Linked DNA regions of Desulfofalx alkaliphila DSM 12257. The protein of the gene in region 1 binds, or shares a complex with, the protein of each later gene. Links are inferred from orthologs where the notes say so. Each region holds a gene or a part of one and is shown in the gene's direction. Other genes may lie near its edges. The genes, in order: BR02_RS0104265 and acs.

Region 1 (10,150 bases):
TATTAAGTGAAGAACAGGTTGTTCTGCCCCGTGGAAATAAAACAGTTCCTACAAATGACAATATGCCACAGCATACAAAGAAATCTTCTTCTCCACCCGGTGACCAAAAGACCCTGCTGATAAAACGGACCTTACGCTCCGGGCAGAGTATCCAATATGACGGACATGTTGTGGTCATGGGAGATGTGCATGCAGGTGCTGAAATAATTGCCACAGGATATATATTGGTCATAGGTCGCTGCAGCGGTGTTGTCCATGCAGGGGTTTCCGGTGATTTAAATGCCCAAGTAATTGCAGGTAAGCTATGCCCCACTCAACTACGGATTGGTTCAGCCATAGTTACTTCACCGGAAGAGGAGCCTCAATATCCTGAAGTTGCAAAACTGAAAAATGGGCAAATCATCGTAGAAAGAATAAAGGGCTAGTTTCAGCCCTTTATTTATTTTTTCCGGTCATGTTTGTTACTTAGAAAAACTGCTTTGCTGAAAGTAGCCCGGCAATTGATTTGCAATCTTTAATTTCTCCTTTATATATCATTTTTATGGCCTCATCCAATGGATATTTTTCTACTTTTACAAACTCATCCTCATCCAACTTTTGACCGCGATAAGTCATTTTACGGGCAATGTACAGGTGTAAAATTTCATCACAAAACCCCGGACTACTGTATGTACTAAACATAAGTTTAATATCATCGGCCTCCATACCCGTTTCTTCTAACAATTCCCTCTTCACACATTGTTCAGGTCTTTCCCCTGCATCCAGTTTGCCTGCCGGTATTTCTAATATTACCTCTTTCAGCGGATGACGGTATTGACGTACCAGTAAAACCTCCCCTGCATCTGTTATTGGCACAACAGCCACTGCCCCGGAATGTTCTACCACTTCTCTGGAGGCAATTTTACCGTTGGGAAGCTCCACTGAGTCCACTCGTAAATTTACAACCTTACCTTTATGCAAGATCTGAGACGAAATTGTTTTTTCTATCAGTTTCAATAGAACCCCACCTTCCATATTTTACACTTGTATTATACACCATTGTTAGAATATTAATTAGAAGGATTTAATAATAGTTTTGTAGAAGAAATTATATAATATGGAAAAATAATGCATTGTTACTTCATGCGAAAGGAAGAAAACAGTGGCAACAAAGGTAGGTATTCCACAATCGCTATTTTATTATATGTATTATCCTATGGCTAAAACTTTTTTTAGCGAACTGGGCGTAAGGGTTCTAACCTCCGGCAAAACTTCCAGAGAGATTATTGATGCCGGGGTTCGCGAGGCACTGGCAGATGCATGTGTTCCTATAAAAGTGTTCTTTGGACATGTTCAAACCTTGAAAAATAAGGTTGATTTTTTATTTATTCCCAGAGTTGTGTGTTTAAACGGTAAAAGTATTTATTGCCCAAAATTTTTAGGGCTACCGGATATGATTAATCACGCCTTGGACGGTTTGCCAAAGGTTATTGACACCAGAATTGATGTTCGCAGCTCCCGTTTTGCTGTCTGGCGAGCTTTTAGTGTTATTGGCAGTCACTTCTCAGATAGCAAAACTAAAATATTATTGGCATATCTAAAAGCTCTAAGAGTGCATAAAAAATATAAAAAACTGCAACACCAAGGTCTTCCTCCGGAAAAAGCAATTTCAGCAATTCTAATGGGTAAAAAAGAGATTGCTGCCCACCATAAAGATTACCACTTAAGGTTTGCTGTCCTTGGATACCCTTATGCTGTTCATGACAGTTACATAAGTATAAACATTCTTGAAAAGTTAAACCGATTAGGGGTTAAAGTTATTACTGTTGAGCAAGTACCGATTAGTCAGTTAAATAAACAAAATAATAAAATACCCAAAAATATGTTTTGGACTTTTAGCGATATGGTACTGAAATCGGCTTTTCACTTTTTTGAGAATGGTAAGGTAGACGGTATTATTCATCTCACAGCCTTTGGCTGTGGACCTGATTCTATGGTAGACAAATATATGGAGCTTGAATCTAAAAAGCATACCCACATACCTTTTATGACTGTTACCATCGATGAACACAGCGGCGAAGCAGGAATATTTACTCGTTTAGAAGCCTTTGTAGATATGGTTAAACGCAGAAAAGAGGCGATGAAAAATGCCTAAAATAACTTTCCCTCATATGGGTCATTCACATATAGCCTTTAAGATGCTTTTGGAAGAAATGGGCAATGAAGTTATTGTGCCCCCTCGCCCCAGTAAGAAAACACTGGATTTAGGGGTAAAGTATGCGCCGGAATTTGCATGCTTGCCCTATAAAATATTACTGGGAACATATCTTGAAACCATTGAAAAGGGTATGGATACCATTGTCACCTCTGGAGGCTATGGTCCTTGTAGAGCCGGGCACTATGCACATCTACACCAATGTATTATACAGGATTTGGGCCACCCTGTAGATTTAATTTGCTTTGAATCCCCTAAAGAGCATCCACTTAATTTTATACGTAATGTTAGAAAACTTAATCAAGCCCGTTTATCTTACCTGGCAATTTACAAGGCAATAAAAAGGGGTTGGCATAAATTAAAAGCCTTGGATAAAATGGAACAACTAAGTCACAAAATTCGACCCAGAGAGTTAAAATGCGGCTCTGCCACCAGAGTTTATAAGCAGGCACAAGGCTGGCTAGATGAAGCACGCACCCACGATGAAATAGCAGAGGCTGAGGCAGCAGGCATTAAAGCCTTTAAAGAAATTCCCATCGACCCAAACCGTCAAATACTTAAGGTTGGCTTAGTGGGAGAAATCTATGTGCTTTTAGAACCTGCCAGCAACTTAGAGATTGAAGAAACGTTAGGAAATATGGGCGTTGAGGTTGAGCGTTCAATGTATCTAACGGGTTGGACCAAGGATAATTTAGGAAGTGGTACCGAAGAATTAGTTTCTGTCACCGAGGCAGCCCAACCTTATTTACCGGAGTTAATCGGCGGGCATGGCCGTGACACAGTTGGGCATACCGTCTTATATGCTAAGAGGGGCTTTGATGGTGTTATACAGTTAGCCCCATTTACATGTATACCTGAGATTGTTGCCAGAACAATTTTACCCAAAGTCAGCAAAATGCATAACATACCTGTACTGACCTTTTTCTTGGATGAGCAAACCGGTAAGGCCGGTATGGCTACCCGTCTGGAAGCATTTGTAGATTTACTAAGACGCAAACACCGGCAAAATTCTTTTCATTTATCTACCGCCACTTGATGATAAGGAAGGATATACAAATGAATGCATATCTAGGTATAGATGTAGGTTCTGTCAGTACTAATATTGTGGCCATTGACGGTGATGGCCAAGTACTTGTCAATATCTATTTGCGTACCAGGGGTCGTCCCATTGAAGTACTTCAGCATGGCCTAAAGGAAGCGGCATCTAAATTAGGCGAGAAGGTAAAAATTGCCGGTGCCGGAACAACCGGCAGCGGACGTTATCTGGCTGGAGTAATGCTGGGAGCGGATATTATTAAGAATGAGATTACCGCCCACGCTGTAGCAGCATCGGTAATGGTGCCAGACGTTCAAACGGTATTAGAAATAGGTGGACAGGATTCAAAAATTATTATTCTTCGAAACGGAATAGTTACAGACTTTGCCATGAACACCGTTTGTGCTGCAGGCACGGGTTCCTTTTTAGATCAGCAGGCATCACGCTTAAATATACCCATTTCCGATTTCGGTTCATTGGCCTTGGAATCATCTTTACAGGTGAGAATCGCCGGTAGATGTACGGTATTTGCCGAATCAGATATGATTCACAAACAACAGATGGGACATCGATTGCCGGATATCATCAATGGGCTTTGTGAAGCATTGGTGCGAAACTATTTAAATAACGTTGGCAAAGGACTGGAGATACTACCTCCGGTGGTTTTCCAAGGTGGTGTTGCTGCCAACGTAGGCATAAAAGCTGCCTTTGAGCGGGAACTGGGCTTGCCGGTAATAATACCTAAACATTTTGATGTTATGGGCGCAATAGGTGCAGCCCTGTTAGCCAAAGAAGAAACCGATCGTACGGGAAAAACAAATTTCAAAGGCTTTGCCATTACAAACCTGGCCTATCAAACCAGCAGCTTTGAGTGTGACGGCTGCTCCAATGCCTGTGAAGTTGTAGAAATACATGAACAGGATAAAGTTATCGGCAGGTGGGGAAACCGTTGCCACCGTTGGGATATGGTGGAAAGTTAACCGTTTATGAACCATGGTTCATAAACGGTTAATTCTTATTTAGGAACAGTGAAAGTAAATTGACTGCCTTTGCCCAACTCACTGTCTACCCATATGTTACCTTTGTGCAGCTCAATAATTCTTTTACTGATGGCTAATCCCAGCCCTGTACCTGCCCCTCCCCTGGTTCTGGATTTATCTGCCTTATAAAATCGCTCCCATATTAAAGGTATATCTTCTTTAGCAATACCTGGCCCGGTATCAGAAACAGTTATCGAAATCTCAGCTTGGAGATCTTGAACTGTTACAGATACCTGGCCACCTTCACCGCTTACCCGTAAAGCGTTATCTAAAAGATTTGTTAACACCTGGGCCAGCCTGTCTTTATCTGCTTTTACATCCGGTAAATTCTCAGGAATATCATATTGCAATGATACATTTTTTTCTTCAAACAGTGGTTTAAACCTTTCGATTAAATGAACCGTCAATTGTGCAATATTCACAGTTGAAAAATTAGTTTTTAGCTGGCCTGTTTCAAGTCTTCTCATATCCAGCAGTTCATCCACTAGTCTGCGCATTCTCATTAGTTCTTCGTGCACATAGGTTAAGTACTGCTGACGCTGAGATTCATCTTTTGCCATTCCATCCCGCAATGCTTCAGTATATCCTTGAATGATAGTTAAGGGGGTTCTTAACTCATGGGATATACTGGCAACAAAATCCCTGCGATTGTTATCTATTTGTTCCAGGGTTTTAACTTTTTCAGCCAACCGGGCAGACAATTCATTAAAAGATTGGGCCAGCATACCTATTTCATCGCTACTTGTCACCTCTACCCTGCTGTTATAATTGCCTTCTACCATATCTTTGGTTGCCTTGTTAATTTCCAATAGTGGTTTAACCAGTGATCTGGACAAAACTAGACTTAATACAGTTGCTAACAAGACTCCCAATACTGCTGTGTACAGCGAAACATTTTGAAATGCCCTAACCCGGGAGCTTATAGCCGGTATTGGTGCTTGCAACAGTATTGCACCGGTTATTAGCTCCTTATCATAAATAGGAACTCCCACTGTCAAAACTTCAGTATTTGCCAGCTGAGACTGCCCCCTTGCAGCAACTGTCTCTCCTTGTAATACCTGATCTATATTTATTTCAATCCCATACTGGGTATTATCGCCGGCTATGTGAGTATTATTACCCATCATATGACCACGACCATGCCCATGGCCATGACCTTGCCTGCCGTATCTGTCCGGTCCTTGCGTATAAAGTATATCACCTTCACTGTTCAATACTATTACATAGGCACCCAAGGCACTGGCTGTATTCCACATCATGCTTTGCATAACAGTGGAATCATGGAAGTCGGTTACAGATTCGGAAAGTCCTTGGGCAGCGGTTATTAGTTGTTCGGTGTGCTGCCTATAATAGGTGCGTTCAAGTAAAAAAGTCTGTATTAAAACAGAACTTCCTAATACCACCAAAACCAGCAGCACCATAACAACCCAAAGTTTAATAACAATACTTCTACTAATCATTTACCTACCTCGAACTTATAACCAACACCCCAAACAGTATGAATATACTGACAATCACCGCAATGTTTATTTAGTTTATCTCGCAAGCGATTTACATGGGTGTCCACTGTACGCAAATCACCATAATAGTCGTAATCCCAAACATGCCGGAGCAACTGCTCCCGGGAAAAAACCTTGCCAGGATACTGGGCTATAAAATATAGCAAATCAAACTCCTTTGGAGTTAAATTAATTTCCACCTCTTTTATGGCAACTGCCCTTGCATCGGCATCTATTATCAGTCCGTCATATCTAAGCACCCTAGTATTTTTATTAATTGAAGAAGCTGTTGACCTTCTTAGTACCGCCTTCACCCTTGCCACCACTTCCCTTGGACTGAAAGGCTTTACGATATAATCATCTGCACCCATCTCCAAACCCAAAACCTTATCAAATTCATCCCCCTTGGCGGTTAAAATTATAACCGGTATCTGGGAGGTCTGCCTGATCTTTCGACACACATCTAGGCCATCTATTCCCGGCATCATTAAGTCCAAAATAACTAAGTTATAATTATATTCATTAATCATATCCAAGGCTTGCTGACCGCCAGAAGCCTGACTGGTTAAAAAACCTGCTTCCCTTAAGTACATAGATAACAAATCTCTAATCTTTTCCTCATCATCTACTATTAAAATATGTTTTTGGCTTAAATCCATAGCTAATAACCCCTCATCGGCTTTTGATATATTTTATATAATATTAAATATACTGTAAAGTTCACGGCCTTTTACGCCAGATAAAAGCCTTGGAATGTCATTCCAAGGCTTTCACTAATACCCAGAGATAAAACTTGATATTTTTAAAGCGATTCTAACCGGCAAGGGTTTTAATTTATTCTCTAATTTCTTTTTAGCTTCTATTGCCTGATCCAACTCCTGCTGTAACAAGCGGACTGTCTTTTGTAATTGCTCACTTGTTTCCAGGGCTTCCTTCAGATCATTGGACATATCGTTGATATCCTGATAGAGTCTGCGCTCTTCATAGTCGCTGTTTTCCTTATACCGTTCTAATTTTTCTTTTAATTCTACAATTTCAGTTTGCAGCTCTGCAATACGGGTGGTATAGTGATCCTTAAGTTCCGCAATTTTTGCTTTACTTTCACGATCTTTCTCTTTATACTGCTGTAGTTTAGCAAACATTATTTCCAAACTGGACTGATTCTTTTCGTTAATCTTTTGCAAACTATGTATTTTCATATCCCTTTCCTTGGTACGGTTAACCCAAAGGCGGCATTGATGGAGTATGCTGTTAGCCTTAGCTTCAAGCTTTGCCAACTGCTCCCGGTAACGCAAAATTTCTTTCTTGCGCATGGAAAGAAGTAAATCTTTTTCTGATAACTGTGTTGCTAAATGGTGGTATTGGTCCATTATTGATACCCTTTCCGCCAGTGCCGCCGCAGCTTCCCGCTGTGCTTTAGACACCTCACTTAGTTGCCTTTCTAAATTACCAAGTTTAATCTTCCACCGTTCCCGATCATACTGCCACCTTTGTTTTTGTCGCCGTAAAATACCCAGGTAGCGCTCCATTAAAATATCATTGAAGGCATGCAATTTTTTATCATATGTATACATATTAGTATCTACTAACTCAAAGTAAGCAAACTTTTTTAAGTTTTGTTTTATTGCATCCAATGTACAAGGACGCCACTCTTTAACGGTATGATACACATCCTCTGGAGATACACCGCCTGGATGCATTTTTAACACTTTTATTATTAAATGTTTTAAAGAATATATTTCAGGCTCAATGTTCCATTGGGTTAACCCCCAATTACCATTTTCCATTTGTACAAACCTTCCATCGGTAACTAATGCAGCTTCTTCAGTAAGTTTTTGAATTTTTCTTTTTTTTGTACCTGTACCTTTGGTCACCTCACGCAATGACATGGGTTCTTTTTTTTTAATAAGTGTTTTATAAAATTTATCATTTTCCTCATTACCTTTAGATTCAAGATACCATAAACCATGGCTATCAGAGTAAAAACATGGATTTTGATTTAGACACAGGGTCACTTTCTCTATCACCTGGGTTGGAGTGTAATCCTTAAGCATTTTCAAATGTACATAGCGAGCTGTATCATTAACCGGCAACCCTTCACAAAAATACAAGGTCTTTTTTATGACATCGGTTAAGGAACTTAGATTACTGCTGGACAATTTTAATCACCTTCCTAAATCTGAATATATGTACAATTTCCATTTTTAACCTATAATTATATTCACTGGAAATAGCCATATCCCTGCTTAAACAATGTAAATTTTTTACAGATATTTCCTACAGTTTTTTACAATTTGCTTAGCCAGAATAGAGAAATAGAGCTTTGCTGCCCATTGCGGTAAAAGATGCCCCCAGGCAACAGGCCCCGCAGGCCAGATCATCCGGTAAATAAGATAAGAAATAAATTATTTGTCTTGTAATTTTAGTGACAATTGGCATATAATGAATAGTAAGTGGTAGTTTTTACAGTCCAAAGAGTAATATTTGCACCCCAGTGGAAAAAGCGTCATTATAAGTGAATTGATTCACGAAAGGGTGATGGGGGATGAGTATGGCTATTTATGATCCTGATGAGAAAACATTAAACCAAAAAGATATACAGGTTGTTAAAGGCTTAATCTTTACACCACAGGGTTCAATACATCTAGAGGGACCTGTATCGGCAAGTTATCTATCCCGTCTCACTATTAATGAAGATTTAAATAATTTCCGACCGGCAAAGCGCCAAAAGGAGTCATTAATTAAAATTACGGACATACCAAACGGAAGAGTTTTTATCGCTCGGCATAACAATGAAATTATAGGGTATGTGACTTTTCATCATCCAGACGAATATAGTCGCTGGCATAAACACCCCTGGGTTTTAGAGTTGGGTGCTATTGAAATTACAAAAAGCTGGCGAAAATATCGAGTTGCTCACCACTTACTAAAAGAAGCTATTATTAACAATGGCTTTGCAGAGGATTTTATTATCATTACAATTGAATACTGTTGGCATTGGGATTTGCGCGGTAGCAATTTAACAATGTGGGATTATCAACGAATGTTGACTAAACTTTTTAGCAGTGTGGGTCTAAGAAAGCGGGCCACCGATGATCCTGATATACTGGAGCATCCGGCCAATGTTTTGATGGTTAGAATTGGAAAAAATGTGCCAAAGGAAGCTATTCAGCGCTTTGAAGAGCTTACTTTTAGAAGTAGATATACTTAAATTAATAAGGGCGGGTTAACCCCGCCCATTTTTATTTAACCGGCCGTGTCAAGAATAAATCCTTGACCGCTAAATTAAAAATTGTAGTTGGGAGCTTCTTTAGTAATGTTTACACCGTGGGGGTGGCTTTCTTTTAACGAGGCGCCGGTTATTCGGACAAATTTAGTTTTAGTCTGTAAATCATTAATATTTTTACATCCACAATAACCCATTCCTGCCCTTAAGCCGCCCATCAACTGAAACACAGTATCAGAAAGTGTTCCCTTATAGGGTACCCTACCCTCTACTCCCTCCGGTACCAATTTCAATGCATTGTCTTGGAAATAACGATCCTTACTACCCTTTTTCATTGCTCCCAATGAGCCCATGCCGCGATAAACTTTGTAGCTGCGACCTTGATATATTTCTATTTCCCCGGGACTTTCCTCTGTGCCGGCCAATATACTACCTAGCATTACCACATTTCCTCCGGCAGCAATGGCCTTGGTAATATCTCCGGAATATTTAACTCCTCCGTCAGCTATAATTGGGATCTTATATTTTTTAGCTTCCATAGCACAGTCGTAAATTGCCGTAACTTGTGGAACCCCTACACCGGTTACCACCCTGGTGGTACATATAGAACCGGGTCCAATACCAACCTTTACCGCATCGGCACCGGCTTCTATAAGTTTTTTAGTGGCTTCTGCCGTGGCCACATTGCCCGCAATAACATCTATTTCCGGATAATTCTGTTTTATGTATTTTACTGTTTCGATAACATATTTAGAATGTCCGTGGGCAGTATCTACTACAATAACGTCAACCTTAGCCTTAACTAATGCACTCAACCGCTCTTCTGTTTCTGCGGATACTCCCACAGCAGCCGCCACCAGCAGTCGGCCTCGACTGTCCTTAGCTGAATGAGGGAACTGTCTTGCTTTTTCAATGTCTTTAATTGTAATTAAGCCTTTTAATACGTAATTATCATCGACTATGGGCAGTTTTTCTACCTTATACTGCTGCAATATATCTTGAGCTTCTACCAAGGTGGTGCCAACCGGTGCAGTTACTAGGTTGTCCTTGGTCATTACATTACCTATCGGTTGGTTATAGTCCTTAATAAATCTTAAATCCCTATTGGTCAGTATACCCACCAGTTTGCCGTCTTCTTGGGTGATGGGTACGCCG
Region 2 (10,150 bases), on another replicon or contig:
TGCCTGTTGGCATCTTTGCCCCCATCAATGTATAGAACCGGTGCCAAGGGAAATCGGTGTTGTGGAAGAAAGCAAGTTAAATAACATTACTTTGGTAACCGGCAGATTAAAGGTGGGCAGCCACATCAGCCCGCCGCTGATTAAGGCTGTTAAAGCCCGGTGCAGTGACCATGCCGTTAATATCCTTGACGGGCCACCGGGAAGCTCTTGCCCGGCCATGGAGGCGGTGGAGGGGTCAGATTATTGTGTGCTGGTGACAGAGCCAACCCCCTTCGGCCTGAACGATTTAAGGCTGGCTTTAGAAATGTTGAAGGAGCTTAATGTTCCCTGCGGGGTGGTCATTAATCGGGACGGTCCCGACAGTGATCTTATTGATGGCTTTTGCAGCCGGCATGGCATCAAGGTATTAATGCGGATTCCCCTTAGTGTTGATATCGCCAAGAGTTACGCCCGTGGAGCCCTGCCGGCGGATGAAGAAGCCCACTGGCAGCAGGCATTTAACAATCTATACAAGGCCATTGCAGAGGAGGTGCATCTCCTTGAAAGAAGTCACAGTGGTTAGCGGAAAAGGGGGCACGGGTAAAACCAGCATTACAGCGGCCTTGGCCACATTGGTTTCAAATGCTGTAATTTGTGATTGTGACGTGGATGCCGCAAATTTGCACCTAATGCTAAAGCCCAAGGTACATAAGACCGCTGAATTTATCGGTTCGCAAAAGGCGGTAATTAACAGTGAAAGGTGTGATCGGTGCGGCACCTGTGCACAGCTGTGTAAATTTGATGCCATTGTGGATTACAGTGTAAAAACACTGGCCTGCGAGGGCTGTAAATTGTGCTATCATGTATGTCCCCGGGGGGCGGTGGAAATGGTTGATCATCTTTCCGGTCACTGGTATATTTCGGAAACCGCCTATGGGCCCTTTGTGCATGCTAAACTGGGCATGGCCGAGGGCAATTCCGGCCTACTGGTGGCCCAGGTGCGAAAGGCTGCCAGAGAGTTGGCAGAGGAGAAAAAGGCATCGCTGATTCTCACCGACGGCCCGCCCGGTATAGGTTGCCCTGTAATATCTTCCCTGGCCGGGACTGACCTGGCCCTGGTGGTCACTGAGCCCACCCAGTCGGGTATACATGATTTAAAAAGAATATGTGACTTGGCCGGCAATTTTGATTGTCGCCTTGGGGTGTGTATCAACAAGGCCGATCTCAGTGAAGATAATAGTAATGCCATTGCAGAAGTTGCCCAAAACTTAGGGGTACCGGTTTTGGCACGCCTGCCCTATGAAAAACTTATGCATGATGCAGTGATTAAAGGAAAACCGGTGACAGAACTGCCTGACGGTGCTGTACAAGAGCAAATAAAGAAGCTGTGGCATGGGGTAGAGCGTATTATAAAAAACATAAGCTAGGAGGAAGAGAACATGAAAATTGCTATGCCTATTAAAGAGGGAAAAATTAACCCGCACTTTGGGACCACCAGAGAGTTTGCAATTTTGCAATTGGAAGAAGGCAAGGTGGTAGACAAAAAGATTATTTCGGCGGAAGGCTTACAGCATAACCATGGTGGCTTAGCCGGATTAATTAAAAATGAAGGTGTGGACGTGGCCATTATGGGCGGCATTGGCGGGCATATGTTAGAAGCGCTGCAGCAGATGGGCGTAAAAGTTGTTAATGGTGCGGCCGGTGAAGTGGTAGAGGTGGCAGAGGCATATGCCGCCGGTACTTTACAAACTAAGCCGGTGGTATGCGGCTGCGGCGGCCATCACGGACACTAGGAAGTTAAAATTTAATACTTATTTTTAGAAGGGGCCCAATTATTGGGTCCCTTAATTCCTTTCAATCAATGCTTCTTTCGCAGGATATATCATTCTTTTGTTGAATGATTTTTTATGAGGTGATCTAAATGAATACCTTTCCAAAACTTCAGGAGCGTATGGCCGAAGTGGGGGAAGCTGTGCAGTTTCAGCCCGGGCAAAAAATCATTAACCAGCACCAGTCGGCCAATTATTTTTTTGTCATCAAAGCCGGCACTGTGGAAATGTTAAATGAAGAAGCCGAAAAAATACATATTAAATACCTTTCCCAGGGCCAGTGTTTTGGGGAAGTGGAATGTCTGACGGGGGAACCTTACCCCTACTCTGCGGTGGCAGCCAATGAGGTGGACCTATACCGGGCCCCCAGAGATACCTTAATACAACTAACGGCGGAGCTTCCCGAATTCAACAGCTATATTATTAATTCCCTCTGCCAAAAAATAAATATATTCAAGCAGGGCCGTCAGCCCATATCTGTTAGTCAACAAAATAACGGGCTTTTGGACCCGGAACAATTAATTTGTAACAGTGCAGCAATGCGGGCCATAAAAGACAGAGCAGAGTTTCATAAGGAATCCGGCCATCATTTGTTGATAATAGGTGAGAGGGGTGTGGGAAAAAGATTTTTAGCCCGGCACATTCAGCAGGGCAGTGGTTTAGATCCTTTAGTGGAAGTGGAGGCAATGGACCACGGCAGCCTGCTGCAAACAGTTAATGCCGCCCAGGGCGGCACTGTGATTATTCACCGGCCGGAGCTGCTGCCATATAACCTGGCTTACCAATTGGCTGAGGCGGTAGAACTCCAGTCTAAAAAACAAAAGCCGCCCCGGTTTATTCTAAGCTGCCGCCGGGTTAATGCCGCAGTGGATTTAGTTCGCAAGAAGTTGGTTGGCAACGTAACCTACATAGAGATGCCGACCTTGAGGGAACGGAGCGAGGATATACCACAACTTGCAGCCATGTTCCTAAAGCACTATGCCTTAAAGCATAACTTGCGGGTATACTACTTTTCCGACGCTGCCATAAATAAACTGTGCCGCTACAGCTATCTGGACGGCAATGTTGAGCAGCTGGCTAAAATAGTGGAGCGCGCGGTGATACTGTCCAGGGAACCGGTGGTAAGTGAGCAGGATATTGTTTTTAAGGCCCAAACCATTAGAACCACAGAACGGCCCAAAATTGGGTTGGCATTGGGGGCAGGTGCAGTGAGGGGTGTGGCCCACATTGGCGTGGCCAAGGTGCTGTATAAACACAACATACCCATCGACATGATTGCCGGCACCAGCGCCGGGGCGCTGGTGGGCAGTTGTTTAGCTGCAGGGGTGGAACCGGAGAAACTGGAAAAAATAGTGGAAAACATGAGCTGGTCTCGCATAGCCAGCCCACTGTGGCCCAAAAGATCGCTACTGGATAACATCAAATTGGGACAGTACCTAGAGCGGGTTATTGGAAAAAAAGAATTCTGCCAGCTTAACATTCCATTTGTGGCGGTGGCCACGGATGCCTATACCGGGGAAGAGGTGGTGCTTAGTTACGGCAAGGTTTCAGATGCGGTAAGAGCATCCACCGCCATACCGGTGATTTTTAAACCGGTGGAGCTTTACGGGCGTACACTGATGGACGGTGCCCCGGCAAACATGGTTCCGGCCAGCGTATGCAAATCCATGGGGGCAGACATAGTGATAGCGGTATCGGTTAACGACTTTTCCTTTGAAAGCGGGCCGCCGAAAAATATCTACATGTCCGTGCTGCACTACATGGATATGATTATGAAAAAACAGGTGCTGGAAGCAGAGGGTCAGTGGGCAGATGTGTTGGTAAAAGTCAGCAAACCGGGCTTAAGCGGTTACAATTTCAAAGAAGCAAAACAATACATTGAGGCCGGCCAAGAGGCGGCCGAACAGGCAATACCAAGAATTAAAGAACTAATTAACGCCTGGCAGAGATGATTGGCAAGAAAGGGAGTGGATTTTATAGCCGGATTAAGACAAGCCGGGCGGTTAATCAATATCATAATCATACAGGCGGTATTGTTTCATAATGGAAATTAACTTTTGCCCATAGCGGGGATCGGTGGCGTAGCCGCATTTATATAATTGGTGGGCCGCCTCGTCGGCGGTGGCTGCCTCCCGAAAGGGCTTATAGCGGTCCAACATTAATATTCTCTCGTTATCAGCGATAGATTCTTCATAATTGTGGTAACAACGGAACTTAGCCATTTGCTTTACCTTTTTACCTTTAATAAATTCCTCGTGGGGGCACTCAACATAACCGGCCGGCCCTTCGCCCTTTATACCAAACAAATTATAGCTGTATTTTTTTGTCTTCATGTCCTGCGGTACCGTTTTACCCCAACCGCTTTCCAGGGCAGCCTGGGCAATGGTGCAGCTGGCATAAATGCCTGTTCTTTTGTACCGTTCCTGGGCTGCCGGCGCGATTTTCTTAATAAATTCATGAGGATGCAACAAGGTATCACCTTCCTTAAATTGTGCTCTTATACACTATGCTCCGGCATAAAAAGTGGTTACCAATGGCTGCTAAAAACTCTCCTTGTTTACCCAATCGATAAGATCTTTAAAAGTGGTATAGGGTATGGCGGGTACCTTATTTTGCCGGCAGTACTTTAACAAAGCATCCTTGGCAAAAACCACATCGGCATAATGGCAAACACACATATCTGAATATGAGTCCCCCACATAAATGTTTTGATGCCCTTGTTTTTTAAGCCGCTTGTACAATACTTTTTTACAGGTGCCACACTTGCCGCAGCGGGGATTAAAGTGAGTACATTCAATAGAAAACCGGTCAGCCTCGCACAACATTTTATTGGCAAATACAGGCAGGTCGGTTAAGCCATGCCTTTGCAGTATATAATCAATCAACAGGCGGTAGCCGTCACTGATAATGTATAGGGGATAATTATTTGCTTTGCACAGTGCCACAAAATCCACAAAATAGTCGTCGAGCTCGATGGTGTTAAGAAAGGGATAAAGGTCATCAAGGGTGGCGTCAAACAAGGCAAAGGTTTGCTCTGCACAATCTTTGGTGGAGAGCTCCCCCCTTTGCCAGCGGCGGTTTAACTCCTTCCAGCCATCATTGCGGCTGAACTTAACCACCATGGATGCCACCACGTCTTCTTTTGTTACAGTGCCGTCAAAGTCTAAAAAAAACACCCTGCTCATTACTTCCCCTTCTTTATTTAAAATAATCTGGCAGTCAATATCATAACCCATGGTTATACTAACTTACAACCCTGCCGTATTGCACAAGCAAATAGGTGTGTCAGTATTTTGGACAGGCAAATTATAAAAATAGTACAAAAATACCTCTGACACCTGAAGGAACATTTGCTTATTCTGTAGAATACTAATAACTTATCGGAATATATAAACCTATAATATATTAGGAGTGAAATTAAATGGACATCTACGTCGAACCAATTGAAGAAGAACAATTAAAACCCTTATTTACCGATCCAAAGCAGCTGGGTTTTGGCAGTATTTTTACTGACCGCATGTTTACCATGAAGTATAGCAAAGATAAGGGCTGGCATGATGCGAAAATTGAAAAATATAAGCCCTTTTCTTTAGATCCGGCGGCCTGTGTGCTCCACTATTCCCAGGAAATTTTTGAGGGGCTAAAGGCCTACCTTTCAGAAGACGGCAAGGTGCTAATGTTTCGGCCGGAGCAAAACGCCCGCCGTATGAACCGCAGTGCTAAGCGACTATGTATGCCGGAGATTCCCGAAGAATATTTCCTCCAAGGCATGAAAGAGTTGGTGCTGATGGAAAGGCGCTGGATACCCGATGCCCCGGGTACGTCACTTTATATACGTCCCACCCTGCTGGGGGTAGAGCCCTTTTTAGGGGTAAATCCGTCGGCTGAATACTTGTTTTATATCATTCTTTCACCGGTGGGGCCTTACTTTAAGGCAGGCTTTAACCCGGTGAGCATTTATGTGGAAGACAAGCTGGTCAGGGCGGTGGTAGGCGGTGTAGGTGATGTAAAAACCGGCGGAAACTATGCTGCCAGCTTAATGGCCGGTTTAAAGGCCCAGGAAAAAGGTTTTTCCCAGGTACTGTGGCTGGATGCCAAAGAGCAAAGATACATTGAAGAAGTTGGCGCAATGAACATCTTTTTTGTATACCAAGACAAGCTTGTTACCCCACCGCTGACCGGATCGATCTTGCCCGGCATTACCAGGGCATCCATCATTGAAATGGCCAGGGATTTAGGATACCAAGTGGAAGAAAGCCCCATCACCATAGATGAAGCCATCGAAGGCATAACAGAGGGTAGAATTAAAGAGGTATTTGGTTCCGGCACGGCGGCTGTGATTTCCCCGGTGGGTTCACTGTACTATAAAGACAAGAACTATGTTGTAAATAACAATGAGGTTGGCCAAATAACCCGCACCCTTTATAATGGACTGGTGGATATACAGTATGGCAGGGCCGAAGATAAATATGGCTGGGTACATGTATTGGGAAGAAAATAAGTTATATTTTTCTACATTACTAAGGCGCCTGTACCAAGCGCCTTTTTTATTTAGCAATTTGCCAATTTGGTTATAATAATAGTTGAAAATTGTTGTTTATTATGATTAACTGTTAATATTAGCATATTATCGATTGTTTTGGAGGGAACTTTATTGAATTTGCCGGAGCTGCGTATTGGACCTTTGGCGCCTAAATATCCTATAGTACAGGGTGGCATGGCGGTGCGAGTGTCCACATCTTCCTTGGCCGGGGCGGTGGCCAGGGCCGGGGGCATTGGTGTGATTGGGGCCACCGGGATGGATGCCCATGAGTTAAAGAGCGAAATAAAGAAGGCCCGTGCCCTTGCCAATGGGGGAATAATTGGTGTTAACGTCATGTATGCCTCTGCCCAGTTTGCCCAGCTGGTGCAAGCTGCCATTGAGGCAGCCATTGATCTTATATTTACCGGTGCCGGTTTTTCCCGTGATATCTTCCGCTGGGCCAAAGAGTCCGGGGTGCCAATCGTATCCATTGTATCATCGGCCAAGGCTGCCAGGGTTGCTGAGAGATACGGGGCCGCCGCTGTGGTGGCCGAGGGCACCGAGGCCGGCGGGCATTTGGGCACAGATCTGTCGGTAAAAGAAGTGGTGCCTGAAGTTGTAAAGGCGGTTAAGATACCGGTAATTGCTGCCGGGGGAATAGTAACGGGACAAGATATGGCCGATATGGTTAAACTGGGGGCCAGCGGTGTGCAAATGGCCACCCGCTTTGTGCTCAGCGAAGAGTGTTCGGTTGCAGACGAGTTCAAACAAATGTACCTTAATGCAAGTAAAGATGATGTGGTCTTGATAAAAAGCCCGGTAGGCATGCCTGGCAGGGCATTGAAAAATGAGTTTTATAACAACATACAAAGGGGCCAAGCACCGGAACCTGAAGAATGCTTTGCTTGTTTAAAAAACTGTTCCCAGGAGTATTGTATTTTAAAGGCCCTCACCAACACAAGGGACGGCATGGTGCATCAAGGGGTTGTTTTTGCCGGGCAAAATGTTTATAAAATAAAAGACATATTACCGGTACAAGCCATATTTGATAGATTGCTGAAGGAATACCGGGCAGCTAACTGAGGACGCTAAAGGCGTCCTTTTTTCATTATCCGGATCACAGCAGGCTTGTTCGCCTATCATTTCAGCCAAATGGTTCTATACGGGCCCGAATGGTTATTATTTGCTTGTAAATGGGTGTATACAGGTATACACAAGATTAATTGTCATTGGGGGGCCAAATAAGTTAATTCAGCGGCGATTTATTACGCAAATGTGTTTTACTGTGTATTATATTGTATAACACATTGATTATTTTTAAGGAGGCAAATACAATGAATGCTAAAGCAACAGATGCAAATTTGCTGGAGGCCTTCTTTGAGGAGAGGGTATTTAACCCCAGTTCGGAATTTGTAGAACAAGCAAATATAACCGATGCCCGTATATATCAAGATGCCAGTGAAGATTATTTAAATTACTGGGCCCAGGAAGCGGAAAGGCTTGACTGGTTCAACAAGTGGGATCAGATATTGGAGTGGAACCATCCCTTTGCTAAATGGTTTACCGGTGGGAAAATAAATGTATCCTATAACTGTATTGACCGCCACCTAAAAGAACGCAAAAACAAGGCGGCCATTATATTTGAAGGTGAACCCGGCGACTCGCGGATTTTAACCTACCAGGATCTATACCGTGAGGTAACTAAATTTGCCAACGTGCTAAAGGACTTAGGGGTAAAGAAAGGCGACCGTGTATGTATGTACATGCCTATGATACCCGAGCTGCCCATTGCAATGCTGGCCTGTGCACGTATCGGAGCGGTGCACAGTGTTGTTTTCGGCGGTTATGCGCCGGAATCCATAAGGGACAGGGTCAACGATGCCGGAGCCAAAATAGTGATTACCACCGATGGCGGCTACCGCCGCGGTAAGCAATTACCTTTGAAAAAGAATGTAGATACTGCCTTGGATTCTTGCCCCAATGTTGAAAAGGTAATTGTGGTTAAGCGCACCGGCGGTGAGGTAAATATGGTGGAGGGCAGAGACCTGTGGTACCACCAGCTGATGGAAAATGCACCCATTGGATGCCCCGCCGAGCCGATGGATGCAGAGGATATGCTTTTTATACTATATACCAGCGGCACCACTGGAAAACCTAAAGGGGTGGTACATAGTACCGGCGGTTACTTGGTGGGCGCCAGCTCCACCTATAGATATGTGTTTGATATAAAAGAAAACGATATTTACTGGTGTACCGCAGATATCGGTTGGATTACCGGACACAGCTATATTGTTTACGGACCGCTGTCCAACGGTGCAACCACAGTGATGTATGAGGGATCACCGGATTTTCCTGCCCAGGATCGTTTTTGGGCCGTTGTAGAAAAGTATGCCATAACAATACTTTACACTGCACCCACTGCCATTAGATTATTTATGAAGTGGGGAGAAGAGTGGCCGGCAGGCCGTGATTTATCCAGTTTAAGGCTTTTAGGTTCTGTGGGCGAGCCCATCAACCCGGAAGCCTGGATGTGGTATCATAAAAATATCGGCGGCGGACGCTGCCCCATTGTGGACACCTGGTGGCAGACCGAAACCGGTCAAATACTGATTAGTCCCCTGCCGGGCATTACGCCAGCCAAGCCGGGTTCGGCAACGCTGCCGCTTCCCGGTATTGAGGTGGACGTTGTGGATGCCCAGGGATTTTCGGTGCCCAACGGCCAAAGCGGCTTTTTGGTAATTAAAAAGCCTTGGCCCGCCATGCTCCGCACCGTTTATAATGACCCACAGCGTTATATAGATCAGTACTGGAGCCGTTTTGAGGGAGTTTATTTCACAGGGGACGGTGCCAGACGGGATAAAGACGGTTATATTTGGATAATGGGTCGTGTGGACGACGTAATTAACGTATCCGGTCACCGCATTGGCACCATGGAAGTAGAAAGTGCCCTGGTTGAGCACCCTGCGGTGGCTGAAGCAGCGGTAATAGGTAAGGATCACCAACTGAAGGGGCAGGCGGTTTCGGCCTTTGTTACCCTAAAGGATAATGTTACCTATGATGAACAACTGGTTAACGAGTTAAAGGCCTATGTGGCTAAAAAAATAGGTGGTTTGGCCCGACCCGACGATATCTTCTTCACAGCGGAACTGCCTAAAACCCGCAGTGGAAAAATTATGAGAAGGCTGTTGCGGGACATTGCAGAGGGCCGTGCATTGGGTGACACCTCCGCCCTGGCTAACCCAGACGTGGTGTCCGGTCTAAAAGAAAAATATGCAGAATAAAACCACAAGTCTTAACTGTATAGGAAAATCCGAGGCTAAGCCTCGGATTTTCTAACTATCGGGCAGTGTATACATATGCCGCTTTATTATTATGTAAAGGAAAATAGTTTTTAATGTAGAATAGTAAAATTGAGAAAATTGTGTCTGTTTCTTAATATATATAACGGAGGGTATATTTTTGCAGTTTAAAAACAAGGTGCCAAAGGAAATATTTTGGATATTTTTAATGATGCAACTGATTATGCTGGCAGTGGCACTGATAGTTACCCGGCGTTGGGAGCTGACTTTAATTATAGTGTTGGGCAATGCCCTATTAGTGTATTTGGTGATACTTTATCCCCACTTTAACCGCTTATCACGGGTTAGGATAGATTCCAAATCCTTCGATCGCAGTTTGCAGATTGCTAACGTCACCTTGCCTTTTTTACGCCGGGGCCTAAATCAGGAAACAGCCCAACAGACAGCGGAAATTATTCAGGAGATCAGTGATGTGCCGGCGGTGGCATTGACTGACCGCCAGCAGGTGTTATCTTTTATTG

The links.
Region 2: the proteins of BR02_RS0104265 (region 1) and acs are in contact, whole or in part, in a cryo-EM structure (PDB 9G7F), measured with the Bacillus subtilis proteins. The link is inferred for Desulfofalx alkaliphila DSM 12257 from one-to-one orthologs.

Annotation. Positions count from the first base shown.
Region 1 is NZ_JONT01000004.1:86,090-96,239, reverse strand. The notes cover bases 7,279-10,150. They hold BR02_RS0104265 (GNAT family N-acetyltransferase), read left to right. Parts: upstream 7,279-8,320; coding sequence 8,321-8,980; downstream 8,981-10,150. Other genes in these bases: guaB (IMP dehydrogenase), read right to left, coding at 9,055-10,150; BR02_RS0104270 (coiled-coil domain-containing protein), read right to left, coding at 7,279-7,823. Also shown: septum site-determining protein MinC, read left to right, coding at 1-425; BR02_RS0104300 (NUDIX hydrolase), read right to left, coding at 466-996; BR02_RS0104295 (acyl-CoA dehydratase activase-related protein), read left to right, coding at 1,142-2,134; BR02_RS0104290 (acyl-CoA dehydratase activase-related protein), read left to right, coding at 2,151-3,230; BR02_RS0104285 (acyl-CoA dehydratase activase), read left to right, coding at 3,251-4,210; BR02_RS0104280 (sensor histidine kinase), read right to left, coding at 4,246-5,730; BR02_RS0104275 (response regulator transcription factor), read right to left, coding at 5,727-6,428; more of BR02_RS0104270, read right to left, coding at 6,543-7,278. UniProt on the Bacillus subtilis protein: Part of the acuABC operon, which is possibly involved in the breakdown of acetoin and butanediol. Acts as an acetyltransferase inactivating acetyl-CoA synthetase AcsA via acetylation at a Lys residue.
Region 2 is NZ_JONT01000012.1:39,330-49,479, forward strand. Bases 7,266-10,137 are described here. They hold acs (acetate--CoA ligase), read left to right. Parts: upstream 7,266-7,664; coding sequence 7,665-9,611; downstream 9,612-10,137. Other genes in these bases: BR02_RS0107915 (NAD(P)H-dependent flavin oxidoreductase), read left to right, coding at 7,266-7,413; BR02_RS0107925 (histidine kinase), read left to right, coding at 9,853-10,137. In the rest of the region: BR02_RS0107880 (nucleotide-binding protein), read left to right, coding at 1-562; BR02_RS0107885 (nucleotide-binding protein), read left to right, coding at 540-1,406; BR02_RS0107890 (NifB/NifX family molybdenum-iron cluster-binding protein), read left to right, coding at 1,419-1,772; BR02_RS14800 (patatin-like phospholipase family protein), read left to right, coding at 1,901-3,760; BR02_RS0107900 (glycoside hydrolase family 73 protein), read right to left, coding at 3,812-4,279; BR02_RS0107905 (MtnX-like HAD-IB family phosphatase), read right to left, coding at 4,349-5,044; BR02_RS0107910 (branched-chain amino acid aminotransferase), read left to right, coding at 5,230-6,309; more of BR02_RS0107915, read left to right, coding at 6,463-7,265; more of BR02_RS0107925, read left to right, coding at 10,138-10,150. UniProt on the Bacillus subtilis protein: Catalyzes the conversion of acetate into acetyl-CoA (AcCoA), an essential intermediate at the junction of anabolic and catabolic pathways. AcsA undergoes a two-step reaction.